DNA from 2 places in the Lysinibacillus sp. UBA5994 genome. Region 2 is predicted to be linked to the other one. Evidence: riboswitches for the same ligand, from Rfam matches in the RefSeq annotation. Region 2 holds a riboswitch; the other holds the start of a gene.
What was found. Region 2 has a riboswitch for cobalamin ahead of B3D98_RS04590 (ABC transporter substrate-binding protein). Riboswitches for the same ligand answer to the same signal wherever they lie in the genome.

Region 1 (5,855 bases), on a different contig from region 2:
TTCCTCTGCAATCATAGCAAGGGATTTCATATCATTATTAATTTCAGCTTGATATTGCAATTGATCGTATCGGTAGGAAGTATACGATGCTAAGTATAGCTTAAAACTCTGCTGTATATCTAACAGTGTTGCCCTATAGAATGCGTTTATTGCTTTTTCTACATCATCTGCCTCATGTATATAGCGAAGTGTACTGACACCAGTTGGACTGACTTCAAACGTAATGATTTCCTTACTGTAGGGTGGGGAATGTGCATGCTCAAAGGTCGTAACTTCCACGCTAACTTTAAAGCTAAACTAACTTTCTTTGACAATTTTTAAAATTTTCACATCATACAATCCATACTGCTTAGGATAGCCGTAGTAATGATCAATTTCCTTTTCAATAAATGGATTAAGGATTGTAATGAATGTGTCCCTGATTAGTTGATCATCAGCTTGTTTACTTTGCGCATAAATCTTACATGGCAGAATGAACATAGTGAAGATAGCCATTAAAACATAAGCAAATTTTTTCATGGAATAGTGACCTTTCTGCAGGATGATACTTTATAGAGTGCACCAATCACAGTAAATTATCGAGCATTTTTAAAGAAAGGGAGTTGAACAATGGAAAAAATAATAATGCCCTTTTTATGTATGCTTTTGTTATTTCCAACAGCTACTTCGGGATCAGAACCTGAAGGCTTAAAATGTCCAAATCCAGATGTATTGATGAAAACAACGGAGAAAGACAAAGACGAGCTTAGTCAAGCATTAGCTGACATCATTCCAAAAGTATATGGCTCAAGCCCTGATTATCAGGAGTGGCAAATTGAGGTGATAAAGCCCATGCCCATATTAACTGGCATGGAGGAGAATTACTATAAAATGGCGGTGAACTTCTGTGGAGAAAATGTGGCTAATCACTCCTGGTTTGTTCGATTAAGGTTTCCAAGATTACTGCCAGCGCAAAGTGCATCACTAGGTGAGCTATATATCGTAAAAGAGACAAATTCTAAATGGGTTCATTGGTTTCAATATCATTAAAAAGGAAGAATCCATAAATGGATTCTTCTCTTTATGACATCGCTATCGTTTTCGTTGCTACAGTTTGTTGAAATGCCTGATCATGCTCAACAATCACCATTGTGAGATGAGAGCTTTTTATGAGCTCTTCAATCTGCATGCGTGAATAGATATCAATAAAATTGAGTGGTTCATCCCAAATATATAAATGAGCCTTCTCACACAAGCTTTTAGCAATCAGCAGCTTTTTCTTTTGCCCACCAGAATAATGAGAGATATCCTTCTCAAATTGAATACGCTCAAAATCCATCTTGCGCAGGATTGATTTAAATAACGTCTCATCAATACCATGCTCTTCAATAAATTCCGATAGCAATCCCTTTAAATGGGATGTATCCTGCTGAACATAGGAAATGACTAGACCTGAAGCTAACTTTATGGAGCCTGTATGTTGGATGGGATTACCTAGAATAAGTTTTAACATACTACTTTTTCCGCTTCCATTTTTGCCATCTAAAACAACTCGATCCCCTTGTGCCACTTTGAAGCTAATAGGCTTATTCACGATATGGTCATCGTACCGAATCGATACATCCGTGACAACAACCATTTCTTTTGATGGATATGCCAATGGCTCTACTTTCAATGACTCGGTTTTTTCAACATTTTTTAGCAGTTTTGATTTTTCCTCAATAGCTCTTTGTTGTCTGGATTCCAGGTTCTTCGCTCGTTTCATCATCTTGGCTGCTTTATGTCCAACAAAGCCTTTGTCCAGTTTGGAACCTGAATTGGTTGTGCCGTTTTTGGAGGCTTCCACTTGATTAGACCAACCTGACGAACGCTTTGAAGATTGTTTTAACCGGTCGATATCTTTTTGCAGTCGTTGATTGGTTACTTCTTCGTGTTCCTGCTGACGATCAAAATTTAACTTCCAAGAAGAATAGTTTCCACTTTGAACGTCAATATTGGCTCTATTAATCGATAGGATATGGTCAACACAGCCATCTAAAAAGCTTCTGTCATGTGAAATTAAAATAAATCCTTTTTTCCTGCGAAGATAATCGGAAACCGTCTTTCGTGCATCCGTGTCTAGGTGATTGGTTGGTTCATCAATTAATAAAAATTGACCCTCTGTCAAAAACAACGCAGCAAGCAGCACCTTTGTTTGTTCGCCATTGGATAATGTTTTAAAAGGACGATACATGACCTCCGCATCTACATGTAGGTAAGCTATTTCACGTAGACACTCCCAATCTTCTGCCTGAGGACAAATTTCCTCAAATATTTCATGGGTATATTTATTTGGATCAGAAACTGGATAGGGGAAATAAGTGAAGTCTACAGAAGAGATGATTTTTCCGCTATACTCATAATTTCCTAATAACAACTGAAAGAATGTTGTTTTACCTCGTCCGTTTCTACCGATAAATCCAAGTTTCCAATCCGTATCGATTTGAAAGTTGACATTCTCAAAAATATTGTCAAAGCTGCTTGGATAAGAAAAAGTTAGGTTTTGTACTTGTATCATGGACATGATAATTCCTCCTTTGTATTGCAACAGTTTACTTTTCATACAAAGTCGGTCTATCCATCTATGGTTGATTTCTCCGTATAAGCAGATGGATATTAACGACTTATACGGAGTGTTACATGCGTTACAATAGTTTCTGAATCGCTCATATTTTTTCCTCTCCTTTATGGGTAAATGAAAGGTACAAAATCAACTATGAAAGCAAGAAAAAATCCCTCCAATTGTGCATTGGAAGGATTAGTCTTTCTCTGAATTAATGCGATTTGCCATTTGTGTCATGACAAATAAAATGCAAACTGATAGTTAAAAATGGATAGACTAACCCTATATTTTGTGTTTGAAATCATTCAATTCAAATAAAAATATAGTTTAGTTCTTCATTGTCCATTCATCAGTCCTCTCATAATTGTCTTTTTATAGTAACAAATTTTTTTACAGAATACAATGTAACCTTATTTTCATTTAGTACTATACAATAATTCCTATAATATTTATAGAAATAATTTATATAATAGTTGAAAAATAATTTCTACTATTCTGAAATATGTGCTATAGTAGGAGCATAATTGAATATTGTGTAAGACTTGGTGCCAAATGAATGTTTGGCTTAAAAGGGAAGTCGGTGCAAATCCGACGCTGTCCCGCAACTGTAATTCGGAGCAAATCACAAATGCCACTGGGGAAACTGGGAAGGCTGTGAGGCGTGTTGATGGAAAGCCAGGAGACCTGCCAATTTCTAGTACACACCAAATACCTACGTGGAAATAGGTGGTGAAAAGTGACCAAATAGGCACTGTGCGATAACGTTTATGCGAAAGTAGATACTTTTTCGTATTGTTTTAGCATTATTAATTTTAACATGCAGCCATTTTCCTAATAGGAGAATGGCTTTTTATTTTTTCTAAAAAAGGAGCTTAAAAACATGAACTATACAAGTACATTGATCGGTTATCCCTATATAGGGGAGGAACGCGAATGGAAAAAAGCACTAGAAGCATTTTGGCGTAATGAACTTTCTGAGGAGGACTTTGAGGAAAAATTAAAGAAAATCCGTTTATCAAGAATAAACAAGCAGCTGCAACTTGGAATCGATATGGTGACAGTTGGCGACTTTACGTTTTACGATAGAATGTTAGATACAGCTTTGATGTTTGGTTTAGTTCCAAAGCGCTTTAACTGGCAAGGTGGTAAAGTCGATTTTCATACCTACTTCAGTGTAGCAAGAGGAGACAAAACAGCCGTAGCTAGTGAAATGACGAAATGGTTTAATACAAATTATCACTACATTGTTCCAGAGTATGAGGGACAAGCCTTACAACTAACAGAAAATAAAGTGTTAGCCGACTTTTTAGAGGCGAAGGAAACTTTCGGTATCATTGCGAAGCCGACACTAATTGGTCCCTATACATTTTATAAGTTAACGAAAGGCTACAACAAATTAACACAGGTTGAGTACTTATTAGCTTTATTACCACTCTATACGCAGGTATTAAAAGAATTAGTGGATGCAGGTGCCACTTGGATTCAGCTAGAAGAGCCATCCCTCGTCTTAACACTTGATCCAGCAGAGATAAAGCTGGTGAAAGAAATGTATGACCAGTTAGCCACTGCCGTTCCTGAGGCTAAAATAATGCTACAGACTTATTTCGAAGCTTTAAGTGCCTATGAAGCATTAAGTACATTGCCTGTTCAAGGATTCGGTTTGGACTTTGTTCATGGCTATAAAGGAAATATGGCGTCACTTCGTCAATTTGGTTTCCCGCAGGATAAAGTATTAGGAATAGGGGTAGTGAATGGCCGTGATATTTGGCGTTCAAACCTGGCGGAGGTCAATGCGACAATTCAAGCCATTGAACAGCTAAGTCATGCTGTTGAACTATGGATTCAACCATCAAGTAACCTACAGCACGTTCCAATCACAACCTCTCTGGAAAATGAACTTGACCCTGTTTTAAAGCAGTCTCTGGCCTTCGCAGATGAGAAAATCGTAGAAATCACGGGGCTGACTAAATATAGACGAGATAAAGATGGTTCCTTACAACATAATTTTTCAGAAAGTATGAAGGCGATTGAGGCTCTAAAAAATCATCCAATCCGCCAAAATAAGTTAATTCATCAAGCCGTTCAAACTGTGACAAAGCAAGATTTTGAACGACACAGTAATTTTACGAAGCGACAAACGATCCAACAACAAGCCTTAGGATTACCGCTGTTTCCAACAACTACAATCGGTAGCTTCCCGCAATCAGATGAAGTGAAAAGAAATCGTAATGCGTGGCGAAAGAAACAATTATCGAATGAAGCCTATGAAACATTTTTAGAAGACGAAACAAAGCGCTGGATCTCCATACAAGAGGAATTAGATATCGATGTACTTGTTCATGGTGAATTTGAGCGTACAGATATGGTCGAATATTTCGGTGAAAAGCTGACTGGCTTTGCCTTTACAGAGAAAGCGTGGGTTGTTTCATATGGATCACGCTGTGTGAAGCCTCCGATCATTTATGGAGATGTTGCATGGGCTTCACCAATTACCGTAAAAGAATCCGCCTATGCCCAAAGCCTAACGAAGCGATTTGTAAAAGGCATGCTGACAGGGCCAGTAACAATATTAAATTGGTCCTTTGTGCGAGATGATTTGTCCCGTAAAGATGTCGCTTATCAAATTGCATTAGCACTCCGTAAAGAGGTGGAAGCACTAGAAAACGCAGGTATATCAATTATTCAAGTGGACGAGCCAGCGTTAAGAGAAGGTTTACCGCTTAGAAAGGAGGAATGGGGGGCTTACTTAGAGTGGGCTGTCAATTCCTTTAAGCTTGCGACATCTAGTGTCAAAGATGAAACACAAATCCATACACATATGTGTTACTGCGAGTTTAATGATTTCATCGAACCAATTAGCGCACTAGATGCAGATGTGATTTCCATAGAAACATCACGAAGTCATGGGGAACTTATTACCTCACTACAAGTACAGCCCTATAAAAAAGGAATTGGCTTAGGCGTCTATGATATTCATAGCCCTCGTGTACCAAGCGAGGATGAAATGCTCGCTATTATGAAAGATAGTCTACAGGTGCTGGACCGTTATCAATTCTGGGTGAATCCAGATTGTGGCTTAAAAACGAGAAAAGAAGATGAAACCGTTGCAGCTTTAGCGAATATGGTTGCTGCTACTAAAACGTTGCGTCAAGCTGTACAGCAATCTACATCAAGCTAACGAAATGATTTTTAATCTACTACATCTACTCTCCAATAACGAAGACTAGGGTAAATCCCTAGTCTTTTTATGTTACGTCGATATATATATATTATC
Region 2 (5,855 bases):
ATGGTTTCCATGTATAAAATTTGCGGCTCACCAAAGGAGACAGCTAATGAAAAACGCGTCATTAATACCTCTGTCAGGACCTCCAATTGAATGGCACCCATAATATGCACATGGATTTCCTGAAATTTTTCCTGCCAGACCACACGCAAGGACGGCTCTTCTGCTTCGAGTAAACGGAAAATCTGTAGCACTTCCTTGATATGCTGATCACCCTCATATTGAACCTTTGCCTGTAAGGTTGGGACAAGCTCATAGGGCTGTGATAGCATCGTTGTACCGATTCGATCCCCAATGTTTGCCTGGCTCAGTCCTTTGACAGCGAAAATTTCTCCTGCCTCTACCTGTTGAACGGTCTCAAAGCGACTGCCGTTATAAAGGCGAATTTCGGTCACTTTTTCTGTTACTTCGTCAAATGAAAATTCATCTCGTACATGCAACGAGCCTTTGGTTGCCTTCATAAAGGTTAAACGCTGGTGCCCATCATGACGAATCTTAAAAACCTCGCCCTCAAACGGGGCATCCTTGTCAAAATGGGAAGCCGTTAACAGCGGGAGCTGGTCAAGAAATTCCTGAATGCCCTCATCCTTTAAGGCCGAGCCAGCAAAGCAAGGGAAGGCACCTTCATTTTTAATCATTTCCTTTAATTGAGCAAGACACTGTTCATGCTCCAATGACTCATTTAGAAAGGCATCAAGCAATTTTTCGTCGCGCTCCGCCAGCCATTCCATAATATTATTTGATACATAGTCTGCTCGCAGTGGCTCATCGATGAACAAAACATGCTGAGAGCAATCTTTGCGAAGCTGTCTGATGACAGCCTCCATATTGGCACCCTCACGATCCATTTTATTGATAAAGAAGAAGGTAGGGACATGGTATTGACGTAAAAGTTGCCACACTGTTTCTGTATGGCCCTGTATCCCTTCGACAGCGCTAATGATAATAATGGCATAATCCATCACACGAATAGCACGCTCCATCTCAGGGGAGAAATCGACATGCCCTGGCGTATCAATCAATGTGTATGTATCATCGCCAATATTCATGCGCCCTTGCTCGGCAAATATCGTAATGCCTCGTCTGCGCTCTAGCTCATGATGATCAAGAAAGGTATCCTGATGATCAACTCGCCCCCGTGCTTGAATACTATTTGTATGAAAAAGCACTTGCTCAGAGAAGGTCGTTTTTCCTGCATCCACGTGCGCAAGTACACCTATTGTTTTGTACATAAGAAATCCTCGTTTCTATAGAATGCTATCTTTTTATTGTAACAGAATACTAGCTTCTATATTTCTTGTAAAATAGTTCGTCTTTATGTCAAAATAGTGCTAATATAATGATGATTATACTTTTAGTGTCATACTACTGATTGCGCGATAAATTTTCTTCTGCTAGTCTATCAATAGTATTGACCATTATAGAACGTATTGGTGCAAATGGCATTTGTCATTTGCTTAAAAGGGAAATCGGTGCAATTCCGATGCTGTCCCGCAACTGTAAATGGGGAGTCTATACAGCATGCCACTGTAGTGAAACTATGGGAAGGCGTATAGATGATGAACCTAAGCCAGGATACCTGCCAGTATGTATTTTTTGACTAAGAACCACGAGGATGGGGATAGTGATGAAGGTAATAATGATACCGTTATTTCACTATGCTACTCTCTTGGCGACAAGAGGGTTTTTTTATGCCCTTCCAACTACCTTAGTAGTAAAGAAGTCTCTGATTTCTTTCTATATTTTAACAGCAAAGGAGAAAAGGACATGAAGAAATGGAAAAGTATATGGCTGATGATGATCATTGCCTTGGTCGCTGTTTTAGGGGCTTGTAACGCAAAGGACAAAACGGAATCAGCTGCACAAGGTGAAAAGGTTGAGCCATCTGAGGCGGCAGCAGAAGTAACCATTAAAAATAATGACACAACTCAAACATATACGGAAGCACCAACAAAAGCGATTAGCTTAAATCAACATGTGACAGAAATTATGTTAGCACTTGGTTTAGAGGATTCTATGGTAGGGACAGCTTACTTAGATGATAAAATCTATGAACCACTGCAAGAGGCATACGATAAGGTCCCTGTTCTTTCCGATCAATACCCAACGAAGGAGCAAGTCATCGATGCCGAGGCAGATTTCCTATATGCTGGCTGGAAAAGTGGCTTTGGCGAAAAGGGTGTAGGCACACCAGAAGAGCTTGAAGAATTAGGCATCCATACGTATTTACATACGGCTTCCAACATGACAAAGCCAACAATAGAGGATATTTTCACTGATATTCGCAATATCGCGAAGATTTTCCGTATTGAGGATCGTGGCGAAGCTTTAATTGAGCAAATGACGAAAGATGTAGAGGCAGTACAAGCTAAATTACCAAAAGATAGCGAAAAATTACGTGTTCTTGTGTTTGATAGCGGTGAAAAGGATGTATTTACAGCTGGTCAAAACTTTATGAATGAGCTTGTGACAATCGCGGGTGGACAAAATATCTTTGGTGATGTGGAATCAGGCTGGACAACTGTGTCGAAGGAAGATGCAGTAGACCGCAACCCAGAGGTAGTTGTCGTGATTGATTACGGTGAAACAACGGCAGACCAAAAGATCCAATTCTTAAAAAATGATCCAGCCTTAAAGGAGATGGAAGCGGTCAAAAATGAGCGCTTTGTCATCCTGCCACTTTCAGCAGCGTCTGAAGGGGTTCGTGCGGCAGAGGCCATTGAAATTTTAGCAAAGGGCTTCTATCCTGAAAACTTTTAATCCATTCGAGCTAGCGTTTTTGCTAGCTCCTTTTTTATAAGGAGCGATAAAAATGAACGCATTTCAAAAAAATGTACCAGATCAAACATTTGAAACACTGAACCGTCATGGTGAGTTTACCCGTCTAGCCGTTAGCCCTGGCATTATTAATAAGCATTATACTCCTGCACAATTCCAAAAAATAGCCGAAATTGCTGGCGAAAAGGGGGCGATAAAATATTCTGCTTCCTATAGTATACTCGTATCCATACCAACGTGCGATGCCACGGAAGCGGTGCAAGCCTTACAGGAAGCAGGTCTTTATGTTGCTCCCTCTGGTTCAATCATAGCCATGAAGGCCTGCGATTTTTGTGATGGGGAGAAAATGGAGGCTGCTCCGATAACCGAACAGCTCTATCATGCCATAGAGGGGATGAAGGTACCTGCAAGAGTGCGTGTCAATATTAATGGCTGTGCATCAGCTTGCTACAATGCAGTCTATGATGATATTGGACTCGTTTACCAACAAGAAAGCTTTGATGTCTATTTAGGGGCAGTACCAATGGGAGCAAAGGCACAGGCTGGCACGTTATTCGCTAAGAGGGTAGACGTCACACAAATTGAAGATTTTTTACTGCACCTGATAAACCTTTATAAGGAGCATGCTCGCCCAAATGAGCCCTTTTATAAATTTTATCGCAGAACAAAGTCAGCAGAATATTGGGAACTAGTAAAAAATTCAATTAAATAGAGGAATATTACTTAGGGTGTCGAAGTATTGTAGTAAGGCACAGAAAATTACAATACAAAGGAGCAAGAACATGACATCGAAACAAGGGATTCAACCAGAAGATCTTTATCACTTAAAATCAGTAGCAGATCCACAGCTTTCACCAGATGGGACAGAGGTAGTTTATGTAGAGACTCGTATGGACGAGAAGAAAAATGACTATATATCGAATTTGTTTTACATAAACTTGAAGGACAAAACACCACAGCAATGGACATTTGGTGAAGATAGAACGAGTTCCCCTGTTTGGTCACCAGATGGCAGTCAAATTGCATTTTTGTCAACGAGAACAGGTAAGTCGCAAATTTATGTTCTTTCGAAAGCAGGTGGAGAGGCAAAACAGGTGACACATTGTAAAAATGGAGCGACCTCCCCTGTCTGGTCACCATGTGGCAAGAAAATTGCTTTTTCAGTCGTGCTAGGGAAAGATGAAACCATCCTAGATAAAGCGGAGGATGAGAAGAAAAAGGATAAAGAACTAAAGCCACTAGAAATCGAGAAAATGAAACACAAATCGGATGCTGGTGGATTTATTGATATGGAGCAGTTTACCCATATTGCCATTGTCAATGTGGCATCAGGAGAGCTAGAACAAGTGACAGAAGGCAAAGAGTACTGCCATCTGGGTACTTGGTCGCCAGATGGCAAATACCTTACGTACTTAGCAGATAAAGCGGAGGATTTAGATTTCTCATTTAATGTGGATATCTATTTATTGGAGTTAGAATCTAAGCAGAGTCACAAGCTAACAGAAGGTTCGGGTGCATATTACCAAACAGCTTGGTCTCCGAATAGTCGCTATCTTTCTTTTGTAGGTGGAGAACGTGAATTTGAAAATGCCACACAAGCAAAGCTTTGGATTTATGACATGGAGCAAAAACTACTAAACTGTGTAACAAGTGAATTTGATGCACCTGTTGGTGATTATGTCATCGGTGATTTCCTGCAAGGTGTAGCGTCACCACGTGTGCAATGGATGAATGATAATCATAGCTTCTACTTCCAAGTCACAGATCACGGCAATGCGGCGATTTATTACGGAAATGTAGATGGCGAAATTTACCCAGCTATCCATGATGATCAATATGTCTATGGCTTCTCACTTGATGCGCAAAACGATCAGGCTATTGCGGCTATTAGCACAACGACCAATCCAGGCGATCTGTTTTATGTGAACCTAAAAACAGGTGACAAAGAACAGTTGACGTCCATTAATGAAGATTTTTTAAAAACCAAAACATTAGCTGTTCCAGAGAGTATCGAATTTGAAGGTGCAGAAGGCTGGAAGGTCAATGGCTGGATTATGAGGCCAGTTGGCTATGAAGCAGGGAAGAAATATCCTCTCATTCTTGAAATCCATGGTGGTCCGCATGCAATGTATGGCAATACCTACTTTAATGAATTCCAAATCCTTGCTGCACAAGGCTTTGCAGTGCTTTATACGAATCCGCGTGGTAGTCATGGCTATGGCCAAAAATTTGTGGATGCAGTACGTGGCGATTATGGTGGTAATGATTATGCGGACTTAATGGCAGCGGTAGACTACGCTCTGGAGCACTATGATTTTATTGATCAAGATCGTCTAGGTGTAACTGGTGGAAGCTACGGTGGTTTTATGACCAACTGGATTGTGGGCCATACAAATCGCTTTAAAGCAGCTGTGACGCAGCGCTCCATTTCGAACTGGATTAGCTTTGCTGGTGTCAGTGATATCGGCTATTACTTTACAGACTGGCAAATTCAAGCAGGACTCGATGATATAGAGAAGCTATGGCATCATTCGCCACTGAAGTATGTAGACAAAGTGGAGACACCATTATTGATTTTACATGGTGAAAAAGACTATCGTTGTCCAATTGAGCAGGCAGAGCAATTGTTTATCGCCTTAAAATATCGTAAAAAACAAACAAAGTTCGTGCGTTTCCCTGAGGCGAATCATGAACTTTCAAGAAGTGGAAAGCCTACATTACGAATTAATCGACTTGAATATATCCGTGATTGGTTTGTGAAATATCTATAATCGGGTGGCCTAAGAAGAGAACAGTCTTCTTAGGCTACTTTTAATAGAAAGGCTCTGTTTGTTTATAACGTTTCAATCTTTTGGAGTCTTTATTGTAGAGATACCGAACCTCCTTAGGTAGAATCAACTTTTCCTTACATAAAAAGAATCACACCTTGGTGTGATTCTCGATTGGTTAGTCGATTTTCTGGATGAACACGACCTTCAGATAATTAAATTCAGGGTATTCACGTGGTACACGGAAATCCTTCGGTAAACCGTATTCCTCGACAATTTTATAGCGTGTACGAGTCTCTTTAAATGCTTGGT

Region 1: another riboswitch for cobalamin. It lies ahead of metE (5-methyltetrahydropteroyltriglutamate--homocysteine S-methyltransferase); the one in region 2 lies ahead of B3D98_RS04590 (ABC transporter substrate-binding protein).

The regions. Positions count from the first base shown of each region.
Region 1 is NZ_DJAU01000026.1:140,548-146,402, reverse strand. Features, by position in the region: partial or broken gene B3D98_RS08845 (DUF3888 domain-containing protein) at 1-480, opposite strand, end outside; gene B3D98_RS08840 (hypothetical protein) at 610-1,029, shown strand; gene B3D98_RS08835 (Lsa family ABC-F type ribosomal protection protein) at 1,061-2,542, opposite strand; cobalamin riboswitch at 3,108-3,287, shown strand; gene metE (5-methyltetrahydropteroyltriglutamate--homocysteine S-methyltransferase) at 3,462-5,759, shown strand.
Region 2 is NZ_DJAU01000012.1:377,035-382,889, forward strand. Features, by position in the region: gene B3D98_RS04585 (elongation factor G) at 1-1,229, opposite strand, end outside; cobalamin riboswitch at 1,412-1,598, shown strand; gene B3D98_RS04590 (ABC transporter substrate-binding protein) at 1,765-2,757, shown strand; gene B3D98_RS04595 (precorrin-3B methylase) at 2,810-3,487, shown strand; gene B3D98_RS04600 (S9 family peptidase) at 3,558-5,546, shown strand; gene B3D98_RS04605 (class I SAM-dependent rRNA methyltransferase) at 5,722-5,855, opposite strand, start outside.